4 regions of the Klebsiella planticola genome follow, and region 1 is predicted to be linked to each of the others. Evidence: predicted binding sites of a transcription regulator. Region 1 holds the regulator's gene; each other region holds the start of a gene.

Region 1 (8,130 bases):
CAGTAAGCCCTTTGGCATTGGCGAGCTGCAGGCGCGCTTGAGAGTTGCGATGCGCCGACATGCCGGCGCGCAAGCCGACGAGCCGCTGGTGCGCTTCGCCGATATTGAAGTCGATATTCCCGCCCGCCGCATCGTACGCGGTGACGAAGAGCTCCACCTGACGCCGATTGAATTTCGTCTGCTGGTGGTGCTGTTAAATAATCCCGGCAAGGTCCTCACCCAGCGCCAGTTGCTCAATCAGGTGTGGGGGCCAAATGCGGTGGAACACAGCCATTATTTACGCATTTACATGGGGCATCTGCGGCAAAAGCTGGAGGTCGATCCGGCGCGCCCGCAGCATTTACTGACCGAAACGGGGATCGGCTATCGGTTTATGCCGTAGCGCGATTCCTGTCGCCATCCTGCGGGCTCCACCGATAAAGCAGGAAAACCTCTGCGAACGGCGGAATGGCGCCATAAAAAAGGGTCCCATGATGACCATGGAACCCTTCTACGTCACTCCGCGGATCAACCGCCCTTTAAAAGGGCGACAATCCCCTGAGAATGCCTGTTCGTTTCACCTGACTCAGGCGTTTTTCAGCACTTCGCTGACGATTTCCACCGCTTCTTTCTCGATCTGCTTACGATGTGCTTCACCGAGGAAACTCTCGCAGTAGATCTTGTAAGCGTCTTCCGTACCTGACGGACGTGCGGCGAACCAGCCGTTGTCGGTCATCACTTTCAGACCGCCAATCGATGCGCCGTTGCCCGGCGCGGCGGTCAGACGTGCGGTGATCGGGTCGCCGGCCAGCTGACTGGCGCTGACCATTTCCGGCGACAGCTTCGACAGCGCCGCTTTCTGTGCGGAAGTGGCCGAAGCCTGCAGACGGTTATAGCTCGGCGCGCCGAAGCGGGCGGCCAGCTCGTCGTAGTGCTCCTGCGGGTTTTTACCGGTGACGGCGGTGATTTCTGCCGCCAGCAGGCACATGATGATCCCGTCTTTGTCGGTCGACCACGGGGTACCGTCAAAACGCAGGAACGAGGCGCCCGCGCTCTCTTCGCCGCCGAAGCCGAAGCTGCCGTCGAACAGACCGTCAACAAACCATTTAAAGCCCACCGGCACTTCCACCAGCTTACGGCCGAGGTCGTTCACCACGCGATCGATCATCGCCGAGGAGACCAGCGTCTTACCGACGGCGACATCCTGGCCCCACTGCGGACGATGCCGGAACAGGTAGTTAATCGCCACCGCCAGATAGTGGTTCGGGTTCATCAGACCTGCCGGCGTGACGATGCCGTGACGGTCATAATCCGGATCGTTAGCGAACGCCAGATCGAACTTATCGCGCAGCGCCAGCAGCCCTGCCATCGCGCACTCCGAAGAGCAGTCCATGCGAATGGCGCCGTCTTTATCAAGGTGCATAAAGCGGAAGGTTTGATCGACGTGATCGTTGACGATAGTCAGATCGAGTTTGTAGTACTCGGCGATGCGTTTCCAGTATTCGATACCGGAACCCCCTAACGGATCGACACCGAGCTTCAGGCCGGCTTTCTGAATCGCCGCCATGTCGACGATATCCGCCAGTCCTTCGATAAACGGCTGCACCAGATCCTGCTCTTTGACATGACCGGATGCCAGTGCCGCGTCGAGGGAGAGGCGCCTGACGCCCTGCAGACCCGAGGCCAGCAGTTCGTTAGCGCGATTCTCGACCACTTTGGTGACGTTGGTATCCGCCGGGCCGCCGTTCGGCGGATTGTACTTGATACCGCCATCTTCCGGCGGGTTATGCGACGGCGTAATCACGATGCCGTCCGCCAGCGGACCGCCTTTTTTGTTGTGCACCAGGATGGCATTGGAAATGGCCGGCGTCGGGGTGAAACCGTTGTTTTCCTGCACGATAACATCAACGCCGTTGGCTGCCAGCACTTCCAGAACCGAAATAAAGGCCGGTTCGGAGAGCGCGTGGGTATCTTTACCCACGTAGCAGGGACCGGTAATCCCGTTCTTCGCGCGGTCTTCCGCAATCGCCTGAGCGATCGCCAGAATATGCTGCTCATTGAAGTTATGGCGCCCTGCGCTGCCACGATGGCCAGAGGTGCCAAACTTCACCGCATGCTCCGCGTTGCCCGCTTCCGGCTTCAGTACGTAGTACTGCGCGGTCAGCTGAGCGACGTTAATCAAATCACTCTGTTGTGCAGGCTGACCCGCACGCTTATCGATTGCCATTGCCTGATCCTTCTGATGCAAGGTGAATAAAACTAGATCGTGCCGCAGACCTTCTCAATTAATTCCGCTGGGAACTGCATCGACTGCATGATGTGTTCGATCATGCTGCACTTACGACCGGTATTCGTATTGGTGATAACCCACCACGGTGTACCAGGAACCTGTTTGGGTTTGGTCTGGTTACCACTTTTTAGCAGGATCCGCGAATCTTCGGCAAAGTAAACGCGGGTGCGCCCGTGCAGAGACTCGGTGGCCTCAGCAAACGCTTTGTTATCTAAGGAGTACAGCGTGGTCAGGACCAGCATGAAGCGGTTCACCGCGCGTTTTTGTTCGGCGTATTCATCAGATAACAGCAGCTCGCGCATCGCGCGGACTTTATCTTTCGCCGGATTCACGGGCTTCGCTTCGACGGCAGGCGTCGCTGCCGGCGCCGGCGCGGTTTTTACAGCCGGTGCGGCAGTCTGGGAAACGGCGGAAAATTTCAGCATGCGCCGTAAAATGTCGGATGCACTCTCGCCAATATGCTGGGTGTGGCTGGCAATATAGCGATAGAGATCATCATCAACTTCAATTGTTTTCATCTTAATCCAGTGCGATATCTTATTCTGAATACAAGTTGTCAGGATTATAAGGACAAATCCTGACCGCGGATAGCGTCAAACCAGGATGGCGGTAAAACTCAGATAGCTCTGGGTCTTGCAGCCGGATGGCAGAATGTCCAACATAATACCCTAACCCGACGAAGCGAAAAAAAGAACTTTGCCATGAAATTAAATAGCCGCACGCAATCTGCACAAAATCCGCACAATAATTCCCCGGTTGTCCTGGTCCACGGTCTGTTTGGCAGTCTCGACAACCTGGGCATCCTCGCCCGCGACCTGGTGAACGACTACGATATTTTGCAGGTTGATATGCGTAACCACGGTCTTTCTCCCCGTTCGCCGGAGATGACCTACGCGGCGATGGCGCAGGATCTGCTCGATACTCTTGACGATCGGCAGATAGAGAAAGCCACCTTTATTGGTCATTCGATGGGCGGAAAAGCGGTCATGGCGCTCACCGCGCTGGCGCCGGAGCGCATCGCAGGCCTGGTCGCCATTGATATTGCTCCGGTGGACTATCACGTGCGCCGTCATGATGAAATTTTCAACGCCATCAATGCCGTCACCGACGCCGGCGCCGCGTCCCGTCAGCAGGCGGCCACGGTGATGCGCGAACATCTACAGGAAGAAGGCGTGATTCAGTTTCTGCTGAAATCCTTCGTTGATGGCCAGTGGCGCTTCAACGTGCCGGTGTTATGGGATCAATATCCGCACATCGTGGGCTGGCAAACGGTTCCTGCCTGGCCTCATCCAACCCTGTTCATCCCGGGAGGCAACTCCCCCTACGTCACCGATGACTATCGCGATACCCTGCTCGCCCAGTTCCCACAGGCGCGGGCGCACGTCATCGCCGGCGCCGGCCACTGGGTACATGCGGAGAAACCGGAAGCCGTCCTGCGCGCCATTCGTCGCTATCTGACCGCTTTGCAGGCTTAACTGGCTAAAAACTGCCCGACCGCGCTGCAGAATGCCCGCGGTCGTTGGCGCAGCGGTTCGCCTGATGTATTATGGCGCGCTATCTGTGTCGGCTATAGCCCGGCAACTTGTTTCCCCGAAGTCACTCTGAATCATGGCAAAAGAACAAACGGACCGTACGACATTAGATTTGTTCGCAACCGAGCGTCGCCCGGGTAGACCAAAGACCAATCCGCTTTCGCGCGATGAACAACTGCGCATAAATAAACGCAATCAGCTCAAACGCGATAAAGTTCGCGGCCTGAAGCGTGTGGAGTTAAAACTCAACGCTGAAGCGGTTGATGCGCTCAACGAACTGGCGGAAGCTCGCAATATGAACCGCAGCGATTTGATCGAAGAGATGCTGATGAACCAGCTGGCAACCCTGCACAGCCGGGATAAAGCCTGAAAATCCTCAAAAAAACACTTTCATGTAGCAGAGTGTGCAGTCGGGCGTGATTGCTGTTTCCGCGCCCTCTCCTGTTCTGCTATGATTGCCGTTATCTGCGGGCATTACGCCACTACCACATCATTAAGTTTCAAGAGGTTATTTTACTCATGGCAATCATCGGCATCTTTTTTGGCAGCGACACGGGCAACACCGAGAATATTGCAAAAATGATTCAGAAGCAGCTTGGTAAAGATGTTGCTGATGTTCACGACATTGCCAAGAGCAGCAAAGAAGATCTGGAAGCCTACGACATCCTGCTGCTCGGCATTCCGACCTGGTACTACGGTGAAGCTCAGTGCGACTGGGATGACTTTTTCCCGACGCTGGAAGAGGTCGACTTTAACGGTAAACTGGTTGCGCTGTTTGGCTGCGGCGATCAGGAAGACTACGCGGAATACTTCTGTGACGCGCTGGGCACCATCCGCGACATCATTGAACCGCGCGGCGCCACCATCGTTGGCCACTGGCCGACTGCGGGCTATCATTTTGAAGCTTCTAAAGGCCTGGCGGATGACGATCACTTCGTCGGTCTGGCTATCGATGAAGACCGCCAGCCGGAGCTGACCAACGAACGCGTGACTAAGTGGGTTAAGCAGGTCTCTGAAGAGCTGCATCTCGAAGAAATCAAAAACGCCTGATGATTGTGCGGCGTTACCGTTAAATTTCGCCGCATTAATAGATAGAAGCAATCAAACTAATAGCTACAAGTTTTTAACTTTTAATCACATATCTGTACAATGTCCTCTGATTTAACGAGGTCAGGTGACGCAGTTTGTAGCTGGGACCTCGTTTTTGACAGCATACAAGGCCCGATACTTGCAGTTTTCATTTAACGATGGCAGTTCTATAATGAGACGCATTGCATCGGGTGATTCTCTGTATTACTTCCGCTGATGGAAGTAGATCGTTTAGCAACAGGACAGATTCCGCATGACTGACAACAATACCGCATTAAAGAAGGCTGGCCTGAAAGTCACACTTCCACGATTAAAGATCCTGGAAGTCCTGCAGGAACCGGATAACCATCACGTCAGTGCGGAAGATTTATACAAGCGCCTGATCGACATGGGTGAAGAAATTGGTCTCGCTACTGTTTATCGCGTGCTGAACCAGTTTGATGATGCTGGCATTGTGACTCGTCACAACTTCGAAGGCGGTAAATCTGTTTTCGAACTGACCCAGCAGCACCATCACGATCACCTTATTTGCCTCGATTGTGGCAAAGTGATCGAATTCAGCGATGAGTCTATCGAAGCGCGTCAGCGTGAAATCGCCCACCGCCATGGCATCCGTCTGACCAACCACAGCCTGTATCTTTACGGCCACTGTGCGGAAGGCGACTGCCGCGAAGATGAACATGCACACGACGCGCTGGAAAAGTAATTTCCCACCGCGCGGACCGCAAAAAGCCAACCTGACGGTTGGCTTTTTTTATGTGCAAACGCCTACCCTTTTCTGCGCGCGGTATGCTCGTCGAGAGCACGAGTAAACTGTTCCTCATCCCACCGGTTTGCCAGCGCTTCCCGCACCAGAGTCTGTTGGGTTTTCGGGACCATTCCACCTAATGGCGGGTCGGTATCAAGATTGGTGGGGAATGAGTAGCCCCGGGCAGCCACGGCAATTAGCGCCTGAAAATCGCCCGCGCGATATTGTCCGTCCTGAAGCTGGGGATAGATTTTTTTCAACACCAGCTCATGGTTCACATCTTCCATCGGGACGCCGAACGCCGAGGAGATCTGCAAAAGATTAGCGGTGCGAACATGATCAGTCGTCGTGTTGTTCCCGGCGGCATGAAACAACGCCGGGTTAAAAAACAGCCCGTCGCCTTTTTGCAACGGCAACTGAACATAGTGCTGGTTAAAGTAGTCGACGAACTCCGGCTGGCGGTAGGCCATATAGCCGAGCTCATACTGATGCGAAAACGGCAGCAGGCGCGTAGGCCCTGACGCCAGCGGCATATCGCTGTGCGCAACCGCCCCTTGTAACGTCAAATACTGCGACAGAATCTGCGCAGGGATGGGAAACTCGGCAACAAACTCGCCCTGCTGAAAGCCGAGATGATAATCGCGATGGGGCTGCTGCGCTTCGCCGCCAGGGCGTACCTGGTTAACCTGAGCGGTCATTCGCCACGCAGGTCCCAACCACGCCTGACAAATTAACCCAAGCATTTCATTAGCATAGTAGTCGCAGAAGGTCTGCGGGCTACGCTCCGCCAGCTTTTGTAACGCATTCCAGATCCGGCCATTGTTCCCCGCGCGAGAAAAGTGGTCAGCCTGAACCCGGGTGCGAGACTCATCGGCCATGATGGTTTCAAACACCGCCGAAGCGCGGTCGATGACATCCATATCCTGATAAAGCCCGCGTACCACCAGCACGCCGGGACCGTAAGAGAGCCCCTGATGTAGCTCGCTTAATACCGCATGTTTATTGGTCGCCGCGGCCTGCGCTAACACGTCATGGTCGTAAATCAGAACTTCCTCAGCGACTTCGCTGACCAGCGGATAGTCTTGTTTGTTCACCTGCTGCTGACAGAAGATGTTGAAATCCTCAACTGAGGCCCGATCGGGTCGGACAAAATATTGCGATGTCATGAGTAGCTCCACGGGGTAAGGGTGCCAGACGGCGGTTATTTTTTTGTTCAACGTCTCGAAAACGAACGTTGTTAAGAAATAACTTAGCAGCTAGACTCCACATCAAGAACCTCAAAAACACCTCATAAAAACCTCATGTGATCGATGGCAAAATTTACCCAAAAGCAGATAGCCGCTCAGTCAGGACTGAGTCTCGCCACGATCGACCGGGCGCTACATCATCGGGGGCAGGTACACCCGCAAACGCTGCATCGCATTCAGCAGGCTCTGGCCGATCTGGAACTGCTGCAAAAGTCCGGGCTCGCCCAGGGAAGAACGATCTATTTCGATGTCATCATGCATACCCCTGAACGCTTTAGCGAGCTGGTCAGGGAGGCGCTCAGCAGCCAGTTAGCCAGCTTTAACCCCTTTCGCATTCAGCTCCGCTTCCACTGTTACGAGGACATCAGCGAGCGAGAGATGAACGCGCTGCTGAAAAAATGCGCGCTCAGCAGCCACGGCGTGATTTTAAAGGCCATGAACTCCCCCTCGCTGGTTTCCACCATCGACGCTTTGCTCAAACGCCGCGTGCCGGTTGTCACCATCGTCACCGACATTCCGTCCAGCGCCCGTCTGCGCTACATCGGCATGGATAATGTTGATGCGGGCAAAGCCGCGGCATTTTTGATGTCAAAGTGGCTGGGCGCCGACAGCACTCAAATCGCCGCCGTCACCGGCAGCAATGATTTCATCGGAGAGCGGGAGCGTATTGCCGGATTTATCTCGGGAATTGAACAGTTTGCCCCGCGCAACAGCATCAATGTCGTCGCCGGCGGACTGGGCATTGACCATCAGATGTACGCCTGTCTGTGCCAGTACCTTGATGCTCATCCGCATACCGAAGCGGTCTATACCGTCGGCGGCGGTAACGCGGGGATTATCCGCGCCTTCGCCGAGAGAAACCGACGCATAAAGACCTTTATCGGCCATGATTTTGACCGGGAAAACCGGGCACTGATGCAGGCGGGGAAAATCGATGCGCTGATAGAACACAATCTGCAGCTGGATGCGCAGACCGCATTCCGCTCTTTGCTGGCCTTCCACGGTTTTATCCCTGAGGGCGACTCGCTCAAACCCTATTCACGGATCAACATCATCACCCGGTTCAATATGTATACCTGAAAGGAAGATGCGCAGTCGGTGAAGAGTGCGCATCCACATCGCCTCAGCGGTATGCTGGCGTGACCCACAGCGACCCCTGCTCATGGCTGTCGACAACCGCCTCGACAAACGCCACGCCTTTAAGACCATCATACACCTGCGGTACCGCGGCCCCCGTCAGGCTGA
Region 2 (8,130 bases), 490 kb from region 1:
GAAAAAAGTAAAGATAAATCAAATGGATATTTGATTAGTCAGCGCTTATCTATCAGAATCTTTCACCGTAGCGGCCCCTCTTACCGTCAATCAGGTTGGCGAATACGGGTCAATCGCGGATAATCATCAACATTGAATATTAGCGATTTGCCCTTATATACCGGTCATACTGCAAGCTGCATGTGCATTGGCGACGCTGGTTTACCCGAATCACTTACCTGCGTAAGCTCATCGGGCAGCAATCGGCAAAATGAGGGACCTCTTTGTCCCTTGCCAGAGGCATCGTCGACTGTTCAGGTTCGTTTCTGACGAATTTGTCGCTCACTTGCCGCGTAACCTGGCCTATGGCCTTGCCCCTTCGGGGTCAGTGCAAGCGCTGTTCAACAATGCCTGAGGTGTTTTTGAGCAGCAATTCGAATATTTAGGGTACACATATAGAGCGAATCAAGAAGGGATCCTGATAACAGCTATGCCTCAACAATACCGATACACACTGCCGGTCAAGCCCGGCGAACAGCGGCACCTCGGTGAATTAACCGGCGCGGCTTGTGCCACGTTGGTTGCGGAAATGGCCGAGCGCCACGGTGGGCCGGTTATCCTCGTCGCCCCCGATATGCAAAATGCCCTGCGCCTGAACGATGAAGTTCGCCAGTTTACCGACAGCATGGTGACAGGCCTGGCAGACTGGGAAACGCTACCTTACGATAGCTTCTCGCCGCATCAGGACATTATCTCTTCCCGCCTCGCCACGCTCTATCAATTACCCACCATGCAGCGCGGTGTACTGATCGTGCCGGTCAGCACCCTCATGCAGCGCGTCTGTCCGCATAATTTCCTCCACGGACATGCGCTGGTGATGAAAAAAGGCCAGCGTCTGTCGCGTGATGCCCTGCGCTCTCAGCTGGACAGCGCCGGCTATCGCCATGTGGATCAGGTGATGGAGCACGGAGAGTATGCCACCCGCGGCGCCCTGCTTGACCTGTTCCCGATGGGGAGCGAGCAACCCTATCGCCTCGACTTCTTCGATGATGAAATCGACAGCCTGCGCCTGTTCGACGTCGACAGCCAGCGTACGCTGGAAGAGGTGGCCGCCATTAATCTGCTGCCCGCCCATGAGTTCCCGACCGATCAGGCGGCGATTGAGCTGTTTCGTAGCCAGTGGCGCGATCGCTTTGAGGTCAAACGCGACGCCGAACATATCTATCAGCAGGTCAGTAAAGGGACATTACCGACCGGTATCGAATACTGGCAGCCGCTGTTTTTCAGTGAGCCTCTGCCGCCGCTGTTCAGCTACTTCCCGGCGAACGCCCTGATCGTGAATACCGGCGATCTGGAAGCCAGCGCCGGGCGTTTTCAAAACGAAACCCGCGCCCGCTTCGAAAGCCGCGGCGTCGACCCGATGCGTCCGCTGCTGCCGCCGGAACAGCTCTGGCTGCGGATTGACGAACTGTTCAGCGAGCTGAAAAAATGGCCGCGCATTCAGTTAAAAACGGAGCGTCTGGCCGAGAAAGCCGCCAACATTAACCTCGGTTATCAGAAGCTGCCGGACCTCTCTGTACAGGCGCAGAACAAAGCGCCGCTGGACAATCTGCGCCGTTTCCTTGAAGCCTTTACCGGCCCGGTCATATTCTCGGTTGAGAGCGAAGGTCGCCGGGAAGCGCTGGGCGAAGTGCTGGCGCGCATCAAAATTGCGCCAAAACATATTCTGCGGCTGGAAGACGCCACCGGCAACGGCCGCTATTTGATGATTGGCGCCGCCGAACATGGGTTTATCGATAGCCAGCGTGATCTGGCACTGATTTGCGAAAGCGACCTGTTGGGCGAGCGCGTGGCGCGCCGTCGCCAGGATTCACGCCGCACCATTAACCCCGACACCTTAATCCGTAACCTGGCGGAACTGCATATCGGCCAGCCGGTAGTGCACCTGGAGCATGGCGTTGGCCGTTACGCCGGTATGACCACGCTGGAAGCCGGCGGCATCAAAGGGGAATACCTGATGCTGACCTACGCCAACGAGGCCAAACTGTACGTACCGGTGTCATCCTTGCATCTGATTAGCCGCTACGCCGGCGGCGCAGAAGAGAGCGCGCCGTTGCATAAACTCGGCGGCGATGCCTGGGCGCGCGCGCGGCAGAAAGCGGCAGAAAAAGTGCGCGATGTGGCGGCAGAACTGCTCGATATTTACGCCCAGCGCGCGGCGAAATCGGGCTTTGCCTTTAAGCACGATCGCGAACAGTACCAGCTGTTCTGCGACGGTTTCCCCTTTGAAACCACCCCGGATCAGGCGCAGGCAATTAATGCCGTTCTCAGCGACATGTGTCAGCCGCTGGCCATGGACCGCCTGGTCTGCGGCGACGTCGGCTTCGGTAAAACCGAAGTGGCAATGCGTGCCGCCTTCCTGGCAGTGGAGAACCACAAACAGGTCGCGGTCCTGGTGCCGACCACCCTGCTCGCGCAGCAGCACTTCGATAACTTCTGCGACCGCTTTGCCAACTGGCCGGTACGTATTGAAATGCTGTCGCGCTTTCGCAGCGCGAAAGAGCAGGCGCAGATTCTTGAACAGGCCGCCGAAGGTAAAATCGATATTCTTATCGGCACGCATAAGCTGCTGCAAAGTGAAGTCAAACTGCGTGACCTTGGGCTGCTGATCGTCGATGAAGAGCATCGCTTCGGGGTTCGCCACAAAGAGCGAATCAAGGCGATGCGTGCCGATGTCGATATTCTGACGCTGACCGCCACACCGATTCCACGAACGCTGAACATGGCGATGAGCGGAATGCGGGATCTGTCCATTATTGCCACCCCGCCCGCCCGCCGTCTGGCGGTGAAAACTTTCGTCCGGGAGTATGACTCGCTGGTGGTTCGCGAGGCGATTCTGCGTGAAGTGCTGCGCGGCGGCCAGGTCTACTACCTCTATAACGACGTGGAGAATATCCAGAAAGCGGCGGATCGGCTGGCGGAGCTGGTGCCGGAGGCTCGTATTGCCATCGGTCACGGGCAGATGCGCGAGCGCGAGCTGGAACGGGTGATGAATGATTTCCACCATCAGCGCTTTAACGTACTGGTCTGTACCACCATCATTGAGACCGGGATCGATATCCCGACCGCCAATACCATTATCATCGAGCGCGCGGACCATTTCGGTCTGGCTCAGCTGCACCAGCTGCGCGGACGCGTCGGCCGTTCGCATCATCAGGCCTATGCCTGGCTGCTGACGCCGCACCCGAAAGCAATGACCACCGATGCGCAAAAGCGTCTGGAAGCCATCGCCTCGCTGGAGGATCTCGGCGCCGGTTTCGCGCTGGCCACGCATGACCTGGAAATCCGCGGCGCCGGCGAGTTGCTGGGCGAAGATCAGAGCGGGCAGATGACCACCATCGGTTTTTCGCTCTATATGGAGCTTCTGGAGAATGCTGTCGATGCGCTGAAAGCCGGACGCGAACCTTCGCTTGAGGATCTGACCAGCCAGCAGACTGAAGTTGAGCTGCGTATGCCTTCACTGTTGCCGGACGACTTTATTCCTGATGTGAATACCCGACTCTCGTTCTACAAGCGGATTGCCAGCGCCAGGAATGAGCACGACCTGGAAGAGATTAAAGTCGAACTGATTGACCGCTTTGGCCCGCTACCGGATGCGGCGAGAAACCTGCTGGATATCGCCCGCCTGCGTCAACAGGCGCAGAAGCTGGGTATCCGTAAGCTGGAGGGCAATGAGAAAGGTGGCGTGATTGAGTTCAATGAAAAGAACAACGTCAACCCGGTGTGGCTGATTGGCCTGCTGCAAAAACAGCCTCAGCACTTCCGCCTGGATGGCCCGACGCGGCTGAAGTTCATGCAGGAACTTGGCGAGCGTAAAACGCGGATGGAGTGGGTTCGCCAGTTTATGCGTCAGTTAGAAGAGAACGCAACCGCTTAATCGCAGCGCGGAGGCGGTGCCCGTCACCGTCTTCCGCGCCTTTTTCTTCCTTCACGGTCACACCCGGTAAACTTTACAAACATTTTGCAATTCACCAGGGTTTCCCCACAGAGACCCGCGCGATAATCCCCGTCTGTTTCCTCATAAAAAATAACCACTTATTTATTATGGCTACTTTCGTATCGCGTTTTTCACTGTGGCTGGCAATGGCGGCCGTTGCTGGCGTCCTGGCCCTCCCTGCCCGCGCCAATACCTGGCCCTTACCGCCTTCAGGTAGCCGCCTCGTCGGGCAAAATCAGTTTCACGTCGTCCAGAATGACGGCGGTTCGCTGGAGGCTATCGCCAAAAAATACAACGTGGGCTTTCTGGCATTGCTTCAGGCAAATCCCGGCGTCGATCCTTACGTTCCGCGTGCCGGCAGCGTACTGACCATTCCGCTGCAGACCCTACTGCCGGAAGCGCCGCGCGAAGGGCTGGTGATCAACCTCGCCGAGCTTCGCCTCTACTACTACCCGCCGGGGAAAAATGAGGTCACCGTCTACCCTATCGGTATCGGCCAGTTAGGAGGGGATACCCTTACTCCGACGATGATCACCACCGTCTCCGACAAGCGCGCAAATCCAACCTGGACGCCGACGGCGAATATTCGCGCACGGTATAAAGCGATGGGAATAGAACTCCCGGGCGTAGTACCTGCCGGGCCGGATAACCCGATGGGGCACCATGCTATCCGCCTTGCGGCCTACGGCGGCGTCTATCTGCTGCACGGCACGAATGCCGATTTTGGCATCGGAATGCGCGTAAGCTCCGGCTGTATCCGCCTGCGCGATGACGACATCAAAACCCTGTTTAACCTCGTTACCCCAGGGACGAAAGTCAATATTATCAATACGCCAGTAAAAGTCTCCGTGGAGCCTGACGGCAGGCGTCTGGTGGAAATCCATCAGCCGCTGTCCAAACACTTAAATGACGATCCGCAGACGCTGCCGATAGTCCTGAATAGCGAGATGTCGGCGTTTAAGCAGGCCGCGCAGACCGACCAGACGGTGATGGATCGTGCGATGGCGCTGCGTTCGGGTATGCCGATTGACGTTACCCGTCATCACAATACTGGCGAACAGTCATTGTAAGCGCTTAGACAGAAATAAAAAAACCGCCCCGGGGGGCGGTTTTTTTATGGGATAACAAACGGGGTAAAACGATAGTGCGACGCTTCGCGGTTTCATAAAGGGGTGAAAACCGCGTCACGTAAGTGGCATAACAGGGAACAACTTACTGCTCGCGGCCTGATAAAGGGGTCAGGGGTCGCGTTTTGTCAGTGGCATGACAGGGGTAAAACGAAACTTATTTGTAGATAACCGCAGTGCCATGCAGGGTGTTTGGACCCGTTACTGAGGTGATACGGAAAGAGGTGGCGCCCATTTCTTCCGCTTTCTGCGCCAGCTGGTCTTCCAGCGAGCCCAGGTTTGTCCCGGCGGAGGCAGAAACGGTACCGATTTTGTGTTGGCCGGCAGGTGTGGACTGCACTTCAACAGCCGCGAAGCTGGCGAAAGAAAGAGAGCTCAGCACGGCGGCAAGCGTCAGCGTTTTGATGTTTTTCATGATTATTATACCTATGCAGATGATTTTTTTAGTAGGGTCGTAAGAATTAACTTAACGATCGATAGGTAAATAATAATGTGACCTATATCACACGTCAATGAATTTTTATAACGATCGTTTATTTATTTATAAACAACTTAAAATTCATACATATATGAATTATTTATTTTTGCGGGTTCAGCGCTGGAAGGTTGTAAGGTTTATTTTTATAATGCCTCTTCAACAAACCAACATAGGTACAGCGGCATCATGACAACTGACGTTCAAAGTTGCACAAAAAAAAGCCGTGGCCGACCCAAAGTGTTCGACAAGGAAGCGGCGCTGGATAAGGCTATGGCACTTTTCTGGCAGCACGGCTACGAGGCAACTTCTCTTGCCGATCTGGTGGAGGCGACCGGGGCAAAAGCACCGACGCTGTACGCTGAGTTCGTCAACAAGGAAGGGTTATTTCGCGCGGTTCTGGATCGCTATATTTCACGTTTTGCCGCCAGACATGAAGCGCTGTTGTTTGCCGAAGAAAAATCAGTTGATCAGGCGCTGCGAGACTATTTCACCGCCATTGCCACCTGCTTTACCAGTAAAGACACGCCGGCAGGCTGTTTTATGATCAATACGTCCGCGGCGCTGGCGGCATCATCTACCGCGATCGCCAATACCATTAAGTCGCGGCACGCGATGCAGGAACAAACGCTGACCCAGTTCCTCCAGCAGCGGCAGCTGCGCGGCGAACTGCCGCAAAACGGCGATGTGCGACAGCTGGCGCAGTTCTTAAACTGCGTGTTGCAAGGGATGTCCATCAGCGCACGCGAAGGGGCTGATTTCACCAGGCTGATGCAAATCGCCGATACCACCCTGCGGCTGTGGCCGCAAATCCTCCAGCACTAATCTGCGCTTCCCCGGTGACAATCGCCACCGGGTTTTCCCCTGTCTTTCCTGATTAACCCCAGTTTTACTCATGTTTTCACACTGTTACGTATCAATTTTGTTGTAAATGATATTGATAACAATAATCACTACGTGCAAAATCCGCTTTTAAGTTTTTCTGCTTATTTCCATCTGTAACAACCGATGCGCCCGCATCGAACACTAAAAACAACATGACTGCAGTTAACTCATAAAAGGAATGCGTATGAACAAGCGTCTCTGGGTGCTTAACCCACTGCTGCTGGCCACCGCCCTGCCCGCCTTTGCCGCGCAGGCGGAAGAAGAAAACATTATCGTTAGCGCCAACCGAACTCACCGCACCGTCGCCGAAATGGCGCAAACCACGTGGGTTATCGAAGGTCAGGAGATAGAACAACAGGTTCAGGGAGGAAAGGAGTTCAAAGACGTCCTGGCCCAGTTGATTCCCGGAATTGATGTCAGCAGCCAGGGACGAACCAACTACGGAATGAACATGCGTGGACGGGCCATCGTGGTGCTGATCGACGGCGTTCGCCTCAACTCTTCCCGTACCGACAGCCGTCAGCTCGACGCTATCGACCCGTTCAACATTGAGCATATTGAAGTCATCTCCGGCGCCACTTCGCTGTATGGCGGCGGCAGTACCGGCGGCCTGATCAATATCGTGACCAAAAAAGGGCAGCAGGAACGCCAGGTGGATCTGGAATTAGGCGGCAAAAGCGGATTTGCCAACAGCAACGATCACGACGAACGCGTGGCGGCGGCGGTCAGCGGCGGCACCGACCATGCTTCCGGACGGTTATCGGTGGCTTATCAGCGCTTTGGCGGCTGGTATGATGGCAATAACGATGCGCTGGTCCTCGATAATACGCAGACCGGCCTGCAGCACTCGGATCGCCTCGATGTCATGGGCACCGGCACCATCAACATCGACGATAACCGTCAGCTGCAGCTGGTGACGCAATACTATAAAAGCCAGGGCGATGATTACGGCCTGTATCTCGGCAAAAACATGTCGGCCGTCACCGGTGAGGGCAAAGCCTATACCACCGACGGGCTTAATTCCGACCGCGTTCCTGGTACCGAACGGCATCTGATTAGCCTGCAATACTCCGATGCCGATTTCTATGGCCAGAATCTGGTCAGCCAGATCTATTATCGCGACGAGTCGCTGACCTTTTACCCCTTCCCGACGCTCACCAAAGGTCAGGTCAGCAGCTTCTCCTCATCTAAACAGGATACCGATCAGTACGGTGCGAAAATTACCCTCAACAGCCAACCGCTTGACGGCTGGGATCTGACCTGGGGGCTGGATGCCGATCATGAGACCTTTAATGCCAACCAGATGTTCTTCGATCTGAACACTTCGATGGCGTCAGGCGGCCTGCACAACGAGTCAATCTACACGACAGGACGCTACCCGGGCTACAGCATTACAAACCTGGCGCCGTTCCTGCAAAGTAGTTATGACCTGAATGATATTTTCACCCTGAGCGGCGGCGTGCGCTATCAATGGACGGAAAACCGGGTTGATGATTTTGTCGGCTACGCCCAGCAGCAGGATGTCGCCAGCGGCAAAGTGAACTCGGCCGATGCCATCCCGGGCGGTAAAACGGATTATGATAACTTCCTGTTTAACGCCGGTATTGTCGCCCACCTCACCGACCGCCAGCAGACCTGGTTTAACTTCTCGCAGGGCGTCGAGCTAC
Region 3 (8,130 bases), 2.5 Mb from region 1:
TCGTCAACTGGACGCGCTGGCCGGGGCCCGCGGGCAAAAGCTCTCACAGATGGCGCTGGCCTGGGTTTTACGGGAAGAGAAAGTGACTTCAGTCCTGATTGGCGCCAGTAAAACCACCCAGCTTGATGATGCCGTGGGTATGCTGGCGAATCGCCATTTCAGCGCCGAAGAGTGTGCGGCAATTGACGCCATCCTTGCGGCGTAAACTCAATTTTACTTTAGCAAAAAGTGCTCTTATCCGCGATTTAGGAGTTCATCCAATGCTGCGGGGCTTTACCGCCCCGTAATATCACGTTAACAGGCCCAATGAGCGCCAATATCATCCGGTGCTCAGGCCCCGATCGTGAAGGAGAAGAGTATGTTCAGGTCACTGATTCTGGCTGCGGTGCTTTTGGCCTCAGCGCCACTGGTTGCAAATGCCGGAGAGATCACCCTGCTGCCATCTGTAAAATTACAAATAGGCGATCGTGATAATTACGGTAACTACTGGGACGGTGGCGGCTGGCGCGACCGTGATTACTGGCGTCGTCACTATGAATGGCGCGATAACCGCTGGCGTCATCACGATAACGGCTGGCATCGCGGCTGGGATAAACGTAAAGCCTACGAACGTGGCTATCGCGAAGGCTGGAATGACCGCGATGACCGACGCGGCGGCTGGGGTCGCGGACCAGGCGGCGGTCGCGGCCACGGTCATGGCCATCATTAATCAAAAAGGGGAGCCAGATGGCTCCCCTTTTTGATGGCTATCGACATGATTACAGCCCGAAGATCGTGCCGACCAGCAGCCAACCATTGAGCAATACCACAACGCCAACAATCGCCCACCCCGTCCGTTTCACCCACAGGGTATTGACCAAATCCCCCATCAGCTGCGAATTACTGGTGAAAATCAGCAGCGGGACCAGCGCCAGGGCGATCCCAAAACTCAGCAGTACCTGGCTCATCACCAGAATTCTCGTCGGGTCCAGTCCCATCATAATGACAATAAACGAAGGCAGCATCGTTACCGCACGACGAAACCACAGCGGAATATGGAAGCGAATAAAGCCCTGCATGACGACCTGTCCTGCCAGCGTTCCCACCACCGTCGATGACAACCCTGCGGCTACCAGACTCAGGCCAAAGATGGTGGCTGCCGCGTGGCTTAACAGCGGTTCCAGCGTCAAATATGCCTGATCCAGGTCGGCAATCCCCGTGTGGCCATTAAAGTGAAATGCGGCGGCGGCGGTGGCCATCATCGCCAGGTTAACAAACCCGGCAATGGTCATCGCTATCGCAACGTCCCAGCGGGTGGCGTGATAACGCTCTTTTCGCGTACCGTCGTGCAGATTCTGCGTTAACGACGAGTGTAAATAGATGACGTGTGGCATGATCGTCGCGCCGAGCACGCCGGCGGCAAGGAACACGGCTTCACCGTTTGGCAAACTCGGGACGATCATCCCTTTCGCCAGCGGCGCCAGCGCCGGTTGGGAGAAAATCAGCTCCACAATGTAGGCGGCTGCAACAAACAGCAGTAAACCACCGATCGCTTTTTCCAGCGGCTTTTGCCCGCGACGCTGCAGCATCAGGATTAAGAAGGTGGCAATCCCGGTTAATATTGCTCCCTGCAGTAACGACACGCCAAGAATCAGCTTAAAGCCAATGGCCGCCCCAATAAATTCGGCGAGGTCGGTAGCCATGGCGATAATTTCCGCCTGCACCCAGTAAAACCACACCACCGGGCGCGGATAGTGATCGCGAATCTGTTCCGCCAGGTTTTTACCCGTAGCAATACCGAGCTTTGCCGATAGCACCTGAATCAGCATCGCCATCAGATTTGCCCATACCACTACCCACAGCAGCTGGTAGCCAAAGCTGGCGCCAGCCTGAATATTGGTGGCGAAGTTGCCGGGATCGATATATCCAATGGCAGCAATGAACGCAGGCCCCATCAATGCGAGCTTCATCTTGCGCGCTGCGCGACCGCTGCTATTCTCAACGCGACTGCTAGTCATTTTCTGCCTCTGAAATATAGCCTTTGCTATGTTTTATGTTATCAAAATGCGAATGATTATCAAGTTCATTTAGGAAGATGATCATTATTGCTTTGATAGGGGGAAACGATAGCGGCTAACAACGAAAAAAGTGGCATTGATGAATTCGCATCTCGCCAGTTCACAGATTAGTACAATCTAAGCAACTTTTAAAACCTTTACGCTACATAACAAAAATGTATGTTTGATCACTAATTTGGTGATTGGTCACAGTTCATTGCAATAGTGTGGATTTGATCTCGTTTTCTTTAGTCTTGTTACATAGAATGTGCACAGAAATTTAACCTGCCTCATATTTGGAGCAAATATGGACCGCGTCTTGCATTTTATCCTCGCGATCGTAGTGGTGGCTATACTGGCCCTTCTGGTCAGCCATAACCGTAACCAAATTCGTATTCGTTATGTTATTCAATTACTTGTCATTGAAGTTTTGCTGGCATGGTTCTTCCTGAACTCTGATATCGGTCTGGGTTTTGTGAAAGGCTTCTCCGAGATGTTCGAAAAACTTCTCGGCTTTGCAAACGAAGGGACAAACTTCGTTTTCGGCAATATGAATGACAAAGGCCTGGCTTTCTTCTTCCTGAAAGTTCTCTGCCCTATCGTCTTTATCTCTGCGCTGATCGGTATTTTGCAGCATATTCGTATCCTGCCTGTGGTCATTCGCGCCATTGGTACCGTGCTGTCCAAGATTAACGGCATGGGCAAACTGGAATCATTCAACGCCGTCAGTTCCCTGATTCTGGGCCAGTCAGAAAACTTTATCGCCTATAAAGATATTCTGGGCAAAATGTCGCGCAACCGGATGTACACCATGGCTGCAACCGCGATGTCGACCGTCTCCATGTCTATCGTCGGTGCCTACATGACGATGCTGCAGCCTAAATATGTCGTGGCTGCGCTGGTGCTCAACATGTTCAGTACCTTTATTGTCCTGTCGCTGATTAACCCGTATCGCGTCGAAGAAAGCGAAGAAAACCTGCAGATGTCCAACCTGCATGAAGGTCAGAGCTTCTTTGAAATGCTGGGTGAATACATTCTGGCCGGCTTTAAAGTTGCCATTATCGTTGCTGCAATGCTGATCGGTTTCATCGCCTTGATCTCCGCGCTGAACGCCCTGTTCGCTACCGTTACCGGCTGGTTTGGCTACAGCATCTCCTTCCAGGGGATCCTTGGCTACATCTTCTATCCGGTGGCCTGGGTGATGGGCGTCCCGGCAGGGGAAGCGCTGCAGGTGGGCAGTATTATGGCCACTAAACTGGTGTCTAACGAATTTGTGGCGATGATGGATCTGCAGAAAATTGCCAGCACGCTTTCTCCACGCGCTGAAGGCATTATCTCTATCTTCCTGGTCTCCTTCGCCAACTTCTCCTCTATCGGGATTATTGCCGGGGCGATTAAAGGCCTGAACGAAGAACAGGGTAACGTGGTATCCCGCTTTGGTCTGAAGCTGGTTTACGGTTCGACTCTGGTGAGCGTGCTCTCGGCGTCTATCGCCGCACTGGTTCTGTAAGCTGACAAGATGATAAAAAAAGCCGGGCTTGCCCCGGCTTTTTTACGCCCGCAGCTCACTGAGCGGCCGCGGCTTGCCGATTAAATATCCCTGCAAATAGTCGACGCCTAATGCCAGCAGTTTCTCTTTTTGCTCTTCCGTCTCAACGAACTCCGCCACCACCGTCATATTTTTAACTTTCGCCACTTCAATAATGGATTTAATCATAATCACATCCAGCGGCTCGCTCTCGAGATCGCGGACAAAACAGCCGTCAATCTTTACGATATCCGCCTGCAGGCGCTTCAGACGTTCGTAGTTGGCGTAACCCGTACCGAAATCATCAATGGCAATAGCGCAGCCAAAATCCCGCAGCAGATCAATGTTATGCATACTTTCTCCCGCATCGCTGAACGCCTGCTCTTCGGTAATCTCGATGGTGATGGCCTCCGGCGACAGCTGATAGCGTTTAAACAAGGCGATAATCTGCGCGGCGCTATCATTTTGCATCAACGTGTAAGGCAGCAAATTAACCGAAAAATGTTGCCCCGGGTACTGATGCAGCGTGCTGAAAAGCATCTCCAGCACCAGCATGTCAAAACGCTGGCTCAGGTTGAACTGAACAATCAGCGGAATAAACTGGTCTGGCGTCATCATCGACTGGCCACAGCGCATCCGCGTCAGGATTTCATGATACCCCTCGCCGGCCGAATTCTGGATCGGCTGGGCATACAGCACAAGATCGCGTTCATTCAGCGCCCGCTTCACCTGGGTCAACATCCGAACCTGCTCGCTGGTTTGGTCAGAAACCTGCTCTTGCGCGGCGTCCAGTGCCAGCACCTGCCGACCGTTCCCTGCCTGCTCTGACAGCCAGCTCAGTTGGCCCAGCATGGGATGCAGCTCTTCTTCGATGCCGCGATGTCTTGCCCAGGACGCGCCAAACTCCAGATCCAGTGTTTGATTATGCCAGCTGAACTTCTTGTGATTTAGCATCGCCACCATATGACCCAGCCGCGCGGAAGGATCTGGGCCGCCTAAAACCAGTAATAACTCGCTCCCCGGCAACTGGAAGAGTTCATCCCTTTCCCCCAGCAGCGGCCGTAATTTGCTGGCAATTTGCTGTTTGCAATGCACCCCCATCATCATGCCGTAATGACGGCTGAGAAAGTCGAGGTTAGCGATCCGTAAGCTGCTGATGACGAAATCAGCATCCTGGCGCAGATAGCATTCCAGCGCGCGCAGGTTCGGGAGCCCGGTTAACGGATCTTCCTGGGCCTGATCCCGCCATCTGAGTTTAATTCGTTCGTTCTGGCCGTAAATATCTACCATATAAAACAAACAGATGGTGAATGAGATCAGCACGGAAAGCACAAATGACAGGGAGTATTCAGTCTGGACACCTTGCAGAAAATTTTGATTATAGGCAACGAGTAAAAATGCCGAAACAGACCAGGAAATACGAATTAATACATGGCCCAGGCGGCTAATGCCGATAAAATAGAGAATGAAAATAAGTGGGACTAAATAACCTGCAATATAATCAGAATTATAGGGGGCGCAAAGCACCAGCAATATGGCCCCCAGCGCCATAAACCAGTACAGGGTAAATGCCCGTCGTTCGCGGGTAAACCATGGCTGGCAATGGCGCCGCCAGAATAATTTTGCGTAACGCGGACTGATAAGCATCCGCATTGGGTAATAAAAGAAGGTGGTAAATATTAACGCCGCGCTGATCAGGCTTTGTATATCAATAATAGTATACACGGCCGGCATCCCTTTGAAATAACTAGAGATAGCCAGCGGGAATGCGAAAAACACGCCGACCAGATACATGGTCAGTTTCATTAACACCGGTGCAAAAAAAGCGCCCCAGAAAATCCGCGTCCCCATATACTTTGCCGTCAGCCCGCTGCGCCAGGTCCTGCCAATCAGCATTCTGACAATCGCGCAGGACACCAGCACTGAAAATAGCTGGCAAAATAGCAGCAGCACCGACTGCAAGGCCGTCAGGGGAAGGATGATATGATTAGTAATAGCAAACGAAATAATTAATGGTGCGATTGCGTAGCGGCCAAAAATAAAGATAACCGCATACATCATGCTTAATGGTAGCCAGGCGAGAAAAACCTGATTCCCGTCGACGATAGCCAGAGGTGAAATAAACCTGGCTAATGGGATCGAAATTAAACAAACAACCAACGCGAGAAACGTTTTTCTGATATCAATGTTAAAATTATCAATCATTATTGTTAATAAAAACTCCGGCGCTGGATAATACTATTTTATATTGAATAAAATACTAAAGGGGATAATAAATCCAGGCAAGAAAATAACCTGAGGAAGAATCTTAAATTACATAGAATTCTAATGGCTGTAAGTTTTCTGACTTAACCAGAAAGTGCTTTACATTCGCGATGGCAAAAAAAAACCCCCGCCGTAGCGAGGGTTCTGAATTTGGTGGAGCTAAGCGGGATCGAACCGCTGACCTCTTGCATGCCATGCAAGCGCTCTCCCAGCTGAGCTATAGCCCCACAAGTGTTTTACGAACCAAACCTGATGGGAACAGTGTTTGGTGGAGCTAAGCGGGATCGAACCGCTGACCTCTTGCATGCCATGCAAGCGCTCTCCCAGCTGAGCTATAGCCCCGAACCGTAAAACGTGTCGTGTTGACGGGCGGCATAATATGAATTCCTTCGTCAGGTGTCAACGGCAAAATGAAGCCTCGCAATTTGATCGCTGAAAAAGCAGGCAACTCGCTGACATTGCGAGCCTTATCGCAGGTAGACGTTAAACATGTCACTCTTTCGCGTAAAAGGATGCTATAACATGAGCAACTAATTCCCACATTTTTACTCAGGAAATAGTATGCTCAAGGAACGAATGACACCTGAAGAAATTGCGCATCTTACCGGGTTCAGCCGGCAGACGATCAATAAATGGGTACGTAAAGAGGGATGGCAAACATCACCACGTCCCGGCGTGCAGGGCGGTAAGGCGCGTCTCGTACACGTTAATGAGCAGGTCAAAGAATTCATTCGCAGCGCGCAGCGCGTGGCGGAACCCTCCCCTTCTTATTCTCCGGCAGAAAACGACCTTGAACCCTTGCTGCTGACGCTCAGTAAAGAGATGACTCCCGGGGAACAGAAACAGCTGATGTCGCTACTGCTGCGCGAAGGCATTCGCGGGTTACTCCAGCGGCTGGATATTCGTGACCAGTAATATAATGATGAAACTAAAAGATAAAATGACGCCAGCAGAGCTGGCAGAATGCCTTGGGCTGGCCAGACAAACGATTAACCGCTGGGTCAGAGAACAAAAATGGCGCACCGAGACTATTCCCGGCGTAAAGGGTGGTCGCGCTCGTCTGATCATTATTGATAAGCCGGTCCTCGATTTTCTGGCCAATATTCCGGCACTCCGTCATCTGCTGACCGAGCATCAGCTGGCGGAACCGTCCAGCCACTATTTTGTTAACGATGCTGGCGTTATCTGGCGGCAGATTGCCGAGACGCTGCATCTGATGACGGCTGAAGAGCAGCAGCGCCTGCGGGACCTTCTTGCCCGTGAAGGCATCAGTGGGTTCCTGTCGCGTCTCGGTATTGCCAGTCAGAAATAGGTAAAAAAAACGGCAGGATATATCCTGCCGCTTCGTTACGCTTCGAGAAGCAAGCCTGAATCAGGATTGCTGGCTTTCACGTTCGGCAATAAAAGTCAGCGCTTTATTGATACGTTCTACGCTGCGGGATTTACCGATCGCATGTACAGTCACATCAAGAGCCGGTGACTGGCCTGCCCCGGTCACTGCAACGCGCAGCGGCATCCCGACTTTACCCATCCCGACTTCCAGCTCATCCGCCGTCGCCTGAATAGCATGGTGAACATTTTCTGCTGTCCAGTCAGTGATGGCGGCCAGTTTGTCACGCACGACTTCCAGCGGCTGACGAGCAACCGGACGCAGGTGTTTCTTCGCTGCGTCCGCATCAAACTCGTCAAACTCCTCGTAGAAATAGCGGCAGCTTGCCGCCATCTCTTTCAGCGTTTTGCAACGTTCACCCAGCAGAGTGACCAGCTCAGCCAGCTGCGGGCCGTTACGGGTATCGATATTTTCCTGCTCAATATGCCACTGCAGATAGGTCGCTACGTATTCCGGCGCCATCGAATTAATATAGTGATGGTTCAGCCACAGCAGTTTATCCGTGTTGAATGCGCTGGCCGATTTGCTTACTGCTCCGAGAGAGAACAACTTGATCATCTCTTCACGGCTGAAGATCTCCTGATCGCCGCTGGCCCAGCCCAGACGCACCAGGTAGTTCAGCAGAGCTTCCGGCAGGTAGCCATCATCACGATACTGCATGACGCTCACGGCGCCGTGACGTTTGGAGAGTTTCTTACCGTCATCACCATTAATCATGGAAACGTGGGCGTATACCGGTACCGGCGCGTTCAGCGCTTTCAGGATGTTGATCTGACGCGGGGTGTTGTTGATATGATCTTCACCCCGGATCACGTGAGTGATCTCCATATCCCAGTCATCCACAACCACACAGAAGTTGTAGGTCGGAGAACCGTCGGTACGACGGATGATCAGATCGTCAAGTTCCTGGT
Region 4 (8,130 bases), 2.1 Mb from region 1:
ATGTAACGGCGTTCGCCATCTTTGTACAGAACCAGCGCGATGTTCGCGGAACGGTTCGGATCGTACTCAAGACGCTCAACAACTGCCGGGATACCATCTTTGTTGCGTTTGAAGTCAACAATACGGTAAGCCTGCTTGTGGCCACCACCGATATGACGGGTGGTGATACGGCCATTGTTGTTACGACCACCGGATTTGCTGTTTTTTTCCAGCAACGGAGCAAAAGGTTTGCCCTTGTGCAGCTCAGGGTTAACCACTTTAACAACGTGGCGACGACCCGGAGATGTCGGTTTACATTTAACAACTGCCATTGTATTACTCCTCCGACTTACTCAGCGCCGCCAACGAAGTCCAGATTCTGGCCTTCTTTCAGGGTGACGTAAGCTTTTTTCCAGTCGCTACGACGACCGATACGCTGTCCGTGACGTTTAACTTTCCCTTTAACTACCAGGGTGTTAACGACTTCGACTTCGACTTCAAACAGTTTCTGCACAGCAGCTTTGATTTCTGCTTTGGTCGCGTCTTTAGCAACTTTGAGAACGATGGTGTTTGTTTTTTCCATCGCAGCAGACGCTTTTTCAGAAACGTGCGGTGCACGCAGCACCTTCAGCAGACGTTCTTCACGAATCATGCCAGCATCTCCTCAACTTGCTTAACAGCATCAGCAGTCATTACGACTTTGTCGAAGGCGATCAGGCTAACCGGGTCGATACCAGTTGCATCGCGTACGTCAACCTTGTGCAGGTTGCGCGCAGCCAGGAACAGGTTCTCGTCCAGCTCACCGGTGATGATCAGCACATCTTCCAGAGCCATGTCTTTCAGTTTCTGTGCCAGCAGCTTAGTTTTAGGCGCTTCAACAGAGAACTTCTCGACAACGATCAGACGATCCTGACGTACCAGTTCGGACAGAATGCTTTTCAGCGCGCCGCGGTACATCTTTTTGTTAACTTTTTGACTGTGGTCCTGCGGACGAGCAGCGAAGGTTACGCCACCGGAACGCCAGATCGGGCTCTTGATAGAACCTGAACGCGCACGGCCGGTACCTTTCTGGCGCCACGGCTTTTTGCCTGAACCAGTTACTTCAGCACGAGTCTTCTGAGCACGAGTACCCTGACGAGCACCAGCTGCATAAGCAACAACAACCTGGTGTACCAGCGCTTCGTTGAAATCACGACCGAAGGTAGTTTCGGAAACAGTCAGCGCGCTCTGCGCGTCTTTCAATACTAATTCCATTGCTATCTCCTCACGCCTTCACAGCTGGTTTAACGATCAGGTCGCTACCGGTTGCACCCGGGACAGCACCTTTAACCAGCAGCAGGTTGCGCTCAGCGTCAACACGTACTACGTCCAGGCTCTGAACGGTGACACGCTCATTACCCAGCTGACCTGCCATTTTCTTGCCTTTGAACACTTTGCCCGGAGTCTGGTTCTGACCGATAGAACCCGGAACGCGGTGGGACAAGGAGTTACCGTGAGTAGCGTCCTGGGTACGGAAGTTCCAGCGCTTAACGGTACCAGCAAAACCTTTACCTTTAGAGGTACCGGTTACGTCAACTTTTTTAACGTCAGCAAACAGTTCAACGCTAATGCTCTGACCTACGGTGAATTCTTCGCCGTCAGCAAGACGGAATTCCCACAGACCACGGCCAGCTTCTACGCCAGCTTTAGCGAAGTGACCAGCTTCCGGCTTGGTTACACGGTTAGCTTTTTTAGCACCGGTGGTAACCTGAATTGCGCGGTAACCATCGTTAGCCAGGTCTTTGACCTGAGCAACACGGTTTGCTTCAACTTCGATTACGGTTACTGGGATAGATACGCCATCTTCAGTGAAGATGCGGGTCATGCCCACTTTTTTACCGACTAAACCAATCATTGTTTCAACCTCTCAATCGCTCGATGACCTGATTAACCCAGGCTGATCTGCACGTCTACACCGGCAGCCAGATCCAGACGCATCAGAGCATCAACGGTTTTCTCAGTTGGCTCAACGATGTCAACCAGACGCTTGTGAGTGCGGATTTCGTACTGATCGCGCGCATCTTTGTTGACGTGCGGAGAAATCAGAACGGTAAAGCGCTCTTTGCGGGTCGGCAGCGGGATCGGACCACGGACCTGCGCACCAGTGCGCTTGGCAGTCTCGACGATTTCCGCGGTTGATTGATCGATCAGACGATGATCAAACGCTTTAAGACGGATACGGATTCTTTGGTTCTGCATGAGACCAGAGCTCCAATTATTTATAGACGAAATGGTTACTCCTCATACCCATTACGATTGATGGGAGAGTGTAACCGTTCTTACATAGTTCCCCAATTGGGAACATTGTTTGATAGCTAAAAGCTCTATCAGGGTTCATATCGAACCAGCCTGCCAATTTTGACAGGCCCGCGCATTATACGCAAATTCGGGCTCGACGCAAGTGCTGCATACAAAATCAGCAATCATTTTTGCGTGCTGCGGCGGGCGGGCATTGAAAGTCGTGAAAACTGAGGTAATACCGTGGATAGCGCCTCGCGATAATGAATGCGGACCTTTGCCATCCATCTCTTTTTCGACCAGACTCCGCGCATATCTCCATCGCCAGGTAACCTCACCGATGATGCCCCCCTTATTACTGGTCTATAGCGGTTTATCCCTCGCCCTCTGCTGGTACGATCTGCGCTACGGCCTGCTTCCCGATCGCCTGACCTGCCCCCTGCTCTGGAGCGGGCTGCTCTATTATCTATACTACGCTCCACTACGGCTGGAATATGCCGTTGGCGGCGCCATCGGCGGCTATCTGGCTTTCACTTTACTCTATTGGCTCTATCGGGGGATTCGCGGTTATGAAGGGCTCGGCTATGGGGATGTCAAATTTCTGGCCGCACTTGGCGCGTGGCACGGTTGGCCAATGCTGCCGCAGCTGGTTTTTTTGGCGACTGTCTTCGCCGGGGGAGTCATGCTGCTAGTGATAATTCTCGGGAAAGCACCGGGGTCATTGAACAACCCGCTGCCTTTTGGCCCTTTTTTGGCTGCAGCGGGTTTTTGGTGCGGATGGCAAACGCTAGTCAGTCAGCCACTTTGATTTGTGACTGGAGATAGTTTTGCAGTCCTAATTTACCAATCAGATCCAGCTCCGTTTCCAGCCAGTCAATATGGCCTTCTTCGTCCGTCAGGATTTCAATAAGCATGTCACGACTGACATAGTCATGGACGCTGTCGGCATAAGCGATCGCTTCACGTAGGTCTTTTGCGCCTTCGAGTTCCAGTCGCAAATCAGATTGCAGCATCTCTTCGACATCTTCACCGATGCCCAGTTTGCCAAGATCCTGTAGATTGGGGATACCTTCAAGGAAGAGAATTCGCTCGATATACTTATCGGCGTGTTTCATTTCATCGATGGATTCATGATATTCAACATCATTGAGGCGCATCAGGCCCCAGTTCTTGAACATTCTGGCGTGAAGAAAGTACTGATTTATTGCGACAAGCTCATTTCCCAACAATTTATTGAGATAACTTATGATTTTGACATCACCTTTCATTATATAGTCCCTCCGCTTCCACTTATTGAAGCGTAGTTCGGGCTATAAAGATGTCAAAGAAAAGCCTGAGCTCTTAAGCGCTCTCCTGGTATTCCGGCATGCGAGTTAATTCATCTTCCATAATCTCACGGGCAGCACGGACACATTTACCGCATTGATTTCCAACAGGAATAAATTTGCGCAATTGCTGAAAAGACTGTGGATGAAATTGACGTACGGCCTGACGAATTTTTTTATCGTTTACACCATTACACAAACAAACGTACATACCGACTCCCGTTCAATTTATGCTCAAAAGTGTAAATGAGAATAGTTATAATTACAATAGTGAGTTGATTAAATACGCAAAGAGATACTCTTTTTTCGTACAAACATCATTCTGGTCAACGCCAGATAACGGGCAGCAAAAAGGGCGCCGAAGCGCCCTTTTTCATTCAGAACTAATAATTAGCCCAGAACTTTAGCTACAACGCCCGCGCCAACGGTACGGCCGCCTTCACGGATTGCGAAACGCAGACCGTCGTCCATCGCGATCGGGTGAATCAGGGTAACAACCATTTTGATGTTGTCGCCCGGCATTACCATCTCTACGCCTTCCGGCAGTTCGATGGTGCCAGTCACGTCAGTTGTACGGAAGTAGAACTGCGGACGGTAGCCTTTGAAGAACGGAGTATGACGGCCGCCTTCGTCTTTGGACAGAATGTACACTTCAGATTCGAACTTGGTGTGCGGCTTGATAGAGCCCGGCTTAGCCAGTACCTGACCACGTTCGATTTCTTCACGTTTGATACCACGCAGCAGAACACCAACGTTCTCACCAGCACGGCCTTCGTCCAGCAGTTTGCGGAACATTTCAACGCCAGTACAGGTAGACTTAGCAGTCTCTTTGATACCAACGATTTCAACTTCTTCGCCCACTTTGATGATACCGCGCTCTACACGACCGGTAACAACGGTACCACGACCGGAGATGGAGAATACGTCTTCGATCGGCAGCAGGAACGGCTTGTCAATCGCACGCTCTGGTTCCGGGATGTAAGAATCCAGGTAGCCAGCCAGTTCGATGATTTTCGCTTCCCAGTCTGCTTCGCCTTCCAGCGCTTTCAGAGCGGAACCACGAACGATCGGAGTGTCGTCGCCCGGGAAGTCGTACTGAGACAGCAGCTCACGAACTTCCATTTCAACCAGTTCCAGCAGCTCTTCGTCATCAACCATGTCGCATTTGTTCAGGAACACGATGATGTACGGAACGCCTACCTGACGACCCAGCAGGATGTGCTCACGAGTCTGCGGCATCGGGCCGTCAGTCGCAGCAACAACCAGGATCGCGCCATCCATCTGAGCAGCACCGGTGATCATGTTTTTAACATAGTCGGCGTGGCCCGGGCAGTCTACGTGTGCGTAGTGGCGAGTCGGGGTGTCATATTCAACGTGAGAAGTGTTGATGGTGATACCACGAGCTTTTTCTTCCGGTGCGTTATCGATCTGGTCGAATGCACGAGCAGAACCACCGTAGGTTTTAGCCAGAACGGTAGTGATTGCAGCGGTCAGAGTAGTTTTACCATGGTCAACGTGGCCGATAGTACCGACGTTGACGTGCGGTTTTGTACGTTCAAATTTTTCTTTAGACACGGCTATATTCCTTACTATAGCGCTCTCCCCTTCAGGAGAGAGCACGGGATTTTGGTTTTAACCCTACGGCTTATTTACCACGGGCTTCAATTACGGCCTGAGCAACGTTGTTCGGCGCGTCATCATACTTCAGGAACTCCATGGAGTAAGAAGCACGACCTTTGGTCAGGGAACGCAGCTGAGTTGCATATCCGAACATTTCAGACAGCGGAACTTCAGCGTGAATCACAACGCCAGTCACGTTGGATTCTTGACCACGCAGCATACCACGACGACGGCTAAGGTCACCGATGACGTCACCAGTGTTCTCTTCCGGAGTTTCTACTTCAACCTTCATGATCGGCTCAAGCAGAACTGGTTTCGCTTTCTTAAAGCCATCTTTGAAGGCAATAGAAGCGGCCAGTTTAAACGCCAGTTCAGAGGAGTCAACGTCATGGTAAGAACCGAAGTGCAGACGCACGCCGAGATCAACTACCGGGTAACCTGCCAGCGGACCAGCTTTCAGCTGTTCCTGGATGCCTTTATCAACGGCCGGGATGTATTCGCCAGGAATTACACCACCTTTGATGTCGTTGATGAACTCGTATCCTTTCGGATTTGAGCCCGGCTCCAGCGGGTACATGTCGATCACAACGTGACCATACTGACCGCGACCACCAGACTGCTTGGCATGTTTACCTTCGATATCGGTAACTTTCGCACGAATCGCTTCGCGGTAAGCAACCTGAGGTTTACCGACGTTCGCTTCAACGTTGAATTCACGCTTCATACGGTCAACGATGATGTCGAGGTGCAGCTCACCCATACCGGCGATAATGGTCTGGTTAGATTCTTCGTCAGTCCATACGCGGAATGACGGGTCTTCTTTCGCCAGACGACCCAGAGCCAGACCCATTTTTTCCTGGTCAGCTTTGGTTTTCGGTTCAACAGCGATGGAGATTACCGGCTCAGGGAATTCCATACGCTCCAGAATGATCGGGTGATCCGGGTTACACAGGGTGTCACCAGTAGTCACGTCTTTCAGACCGATAGCAGCAGCGATGTCGCCCGCGCGAACTTCTTTGATCTCTTCACGTTTGTTAGCGTGCATCTGTACGATACGACCGAAACGCTCACGTGCAGATTTCACGGAGTTCAGGATGGTATCACCAGAGTTAACCACACCGGAGTAAACGCGGAAGAAGGTCAGGTTACCCACGAACGGGTCGGTAGCGATTTTAAATGCCAGAGCAGCAAACGGCTCTTCATCGCTAGCGTGACGCTCAGCCGGAGTATCTTTACCGTCGTCCAGAATACCGTTGATCGCAGGTACGTCAACCGGGGATGGCAGGTAATCAATTACCGCATCCAGCATCGCCTGAACACCTTTGTTCTTAAATGCAGAACCACAGGTTACCAGGATGATTTCGTTGTTCAGAACACGCTGACGCAGAGCTTTTTTGATCTCTTCTTCAGTCAGTTCTTCACCACCCAGGTATTTCTCCATCAGCTCTTCTGAAGCTTCTGCAGCGGACTCGATCAGGTTCTGGTGCCATTCTTCAGCCAGATCCTGCATGTCAGCCGGGATATCTTCATAGGTGAAGGTTACGCCTGCGTCTTCTTCGTTCCAGTTGATGGCTTTCATTTTCACCAGGTCAACAACACCGGTGAAACCTTCTTCAGCACCAATTGCCAGCTGCAGCGGAACCGGGTTCGCGCCCAGACGGGTTTTGATCTGACCAACAACTTTCAGGAAGTTCGCACCCATGCGGTCCATTTTGTTAACGAACGCAATGCGCGGAACTTTATATTTGTTTGCCTGACGCCATACGGTTTCAGACTGCGGCTGAACACCACCAACTGCGCAGTAAACCATTACCGCACCATCAAGCACACGCATGGAACGTTCTACTTCGATAGTGAAGTCAACGTGCCCCGGGGTGTCGATGATGTTAACGCGATGCGGTTCATACTGCTTAGCCATACCAGACCAGAATGCAGTAGTCGCTGCGGAGGTGATAGTGATACCACGCTCCTGCTCCTGCTCCATCCAGTCCATGGTTGCTGCGCCGTCATGAACTTCACCGATTTTGTGGTTTACACCGGTGTAGAACAGAATACGTTCGGTAGTAGTGGTTTTACCGGCGTCGATGTGCGCACTGATACCGATGTTACGGTAGCGTGCGATGGGTGTTGTACGAGCCATTTGATTCCTCGTTTATTTCTTTAGGCGTTCAGTTAAGTTATCCAGCACGGGCGACTTACCTGAAGCGCCCGCCTGGTGACTATGACTCCGAAGGGATTACCAACGGTAGTGAGCGAACGCCTTGTTGGCTTCTGCCATGCGGTGAACGTCTTCACGTTTCTTAACTGCAGTACCTTTGTTGTCTGCAGCGTCAGAAAGTTCGTTCGCCAGACGCAGAGCCATGGATTTATCACCACGTTTACGAGCAGCTTCTACGATCCAACGCATTGCCAGGGCATTACGACGAACCGGACGGACTTCAACTGGAACCTGGTAAGTAGAACCACCTACGCGGCGGGACTTAACTTCGACGGTCGGACGGACGTTGTCCAGAGCGACTTCGAAAGCTTCCAGTTCATTTTTACCAGAGCGCTGAGCCAGGGTCTCCAGCGCGCTGTATACGATAGCTTCTGCAGTAGATTTTTTACCATCTACCATCAGGATGTTTACAAATTTTGCCAGCAGTTCTGATCCGAACTTAGGATCTGGAAGGATTTTACGCTGACCAATGACGCGACGACGTGGCATGGAAATACTCCGTTGTTAATTCAGGATTGTCCAAAACTCAAAGAGTTTAGTTTGACATTAATATAAAACGTTTGGCCTTACTTAACGGAGAACCATTAAGCCTTAGGACGCTTCACGCCATACTTGGAGCGAGCTTGCTTACGGTCTTTAACGCCGGAGCAGTCAAGCGCACCACGAACGGTGTGGTAACGAACACCCGGAAGGTCTTTTACACGACCGCCA

The links. Region 1 encodes Fur, which represses iron uptake genes when iron is present. Its sites were predicted from a motif close to ATAATAATGAGAACNACTATCAA; they were not measured.
Region 2: the regulator Fur is predicted to act here: its motif matches at 6,510-6,532, upstream of MC50_RS18380 (TonB-dependent siderophore receptor).
Region 3: the regulator Fur is predicted to act here: its motif matches at 2,038-2,060, upstream of MC50_RS01275 (Nramp family divalent metal transporter).
Region 4: the regulator Fur is predicted to act here: its motif matches at 3,828-3,850, upstream of bfd (bacterioferritin-associated ferredoxin).

Annotation. Positions count from the first base shown of each region.
Region 1 covers NZ_CP026047.1:3,320,253-3,328,382, reverse strand. The annotation lists gene kdpE (two-component system response regulator KdpE) at 1-382, shown strand, start outside; gene pgm (phosphoglucomutase (alpha-D-glucose-1,6-bisphosphate-dependent)) at 566-2,206, opposite strand; gene seqA (replication initiation negative regulator SeqA) at 2,239-2,787, opposite strand; gene ybfF (esterase) at 2,971-3,744, shown strand; gene ybfE (LexA regulated protein) at 3,878-4,171, shown strand; gene fldA (flavodoxin FldA) at 4,321-4,851, shown strand; gene fur (ferric iron uptake transcriptional regulator) at 5,144-5,596, shown strand; gene MC50_RS16020 (phytanoyl-CoA dioxygenase family protein) at 5,659-6,804, opposite strand; gene MC50_RS16015 (substrate-binding domain-containing protein) at 6,949-7,965, shown strand; gene MC50_RS16010 (Gfo/Idh/MocA family protein) at 8,009-8,130, opposite strand, start outside.
Region 2 covers NZ_CP026047.1:3,813,054-3,821,183, reverse strand. The annotation lists gene mfd (transcription-repair coupling factor) at 470-3,916, shown strand; gene ldtC (L,D-transpeptidase LdtC) at 4,084-5,046, shown strand; gene bhsA (multiple stress resistance protein BhsA) at 5,261-5,518, opposite strand; gene MC50_RS18385 (TetR/AcrR family transcriptional regulator) at 5,768-6,403, shown strand; gene MC50_RS18380 (TonB-dependent siderophore receptor) at 6,648-8,130, shown strand, end outside.
Region 3 covers NZ_CP026047.1:285,576-293,705, forward strand. The annotation lists gene mgrA (L-glyceraldehyde 3-phosphate reductase) at 1-205, shown strand, start outside; gene MC50_RS01270 (DUF2502 domain-containing protein) at 359-709, shown strand; gene MC50_RS01275 (Nramp family divalent metal transporter) at 759-1,997, opposite strand; gene MC50_RS01280 (NupC/NupG family nucleoside CNT transporter) at 2,344-3,546, shown strand; gene MC50_RS01285 (sensor domain-containing phosphodiesterase) at 3,589-5,769, opposite strand; tRNA gene MC50_RS01290 (tRNA-Ala) at 5,981-6,056, opposite strand; tRNA gene MC50_RS01295 (tRNA-Ala) at 6,096-6,171, opposite strand; gene MC50_RS01300 (YfeC-like transcriptional regulator) at 6,391-6,744, shown strand; gene MC50_RS01305 (YfeC-like transcriptional regulator) at 6,749-7,141, shown strand; gene gltX (glutamate--tRNA ligase) at 7,202-8,130, opposite strand, start outside.
Region 4 covers NZ_CP026047.1:1,255,296-1,263,425, forward strand. The annotation lists gene rplB (50S ribosomal protein L2) at 1-311, opposite strand, end outside; gene rplW (50S ribosomal protein L23) at 329-631, opposite strand; gene rplD (50S ribosomal protein L4) at 628-1,233, opposite strand; gene rplC (50S ribosomal protein L3) at 1,244-1,873, opposite strand; gene rpsJ (30S ribosomal protein S10) at 1,906-2,217, opposite strand; gene MC50_RS06165 (prepilin peptidase) at 2,597-3,064, shown strand; gene bfr (bacterioferritin) at 3,048-3,524, opposite strand; gene bfd (bacterioferritin-associated ferredoxin) at 3,598-3,792, opposite strand; gene tuf (elongation factor Tu) at 3,972-5,156, opposite strand; gene fusA (elongation factor G) at 5,227-7,341, opposite strand; gene rpsG (30S ribosomal protein S7) at 7,438-7,908, opposite strand; gene rpsL (30S ribosomal protein S12) at 8,004-8,130, opposite strand, start outside.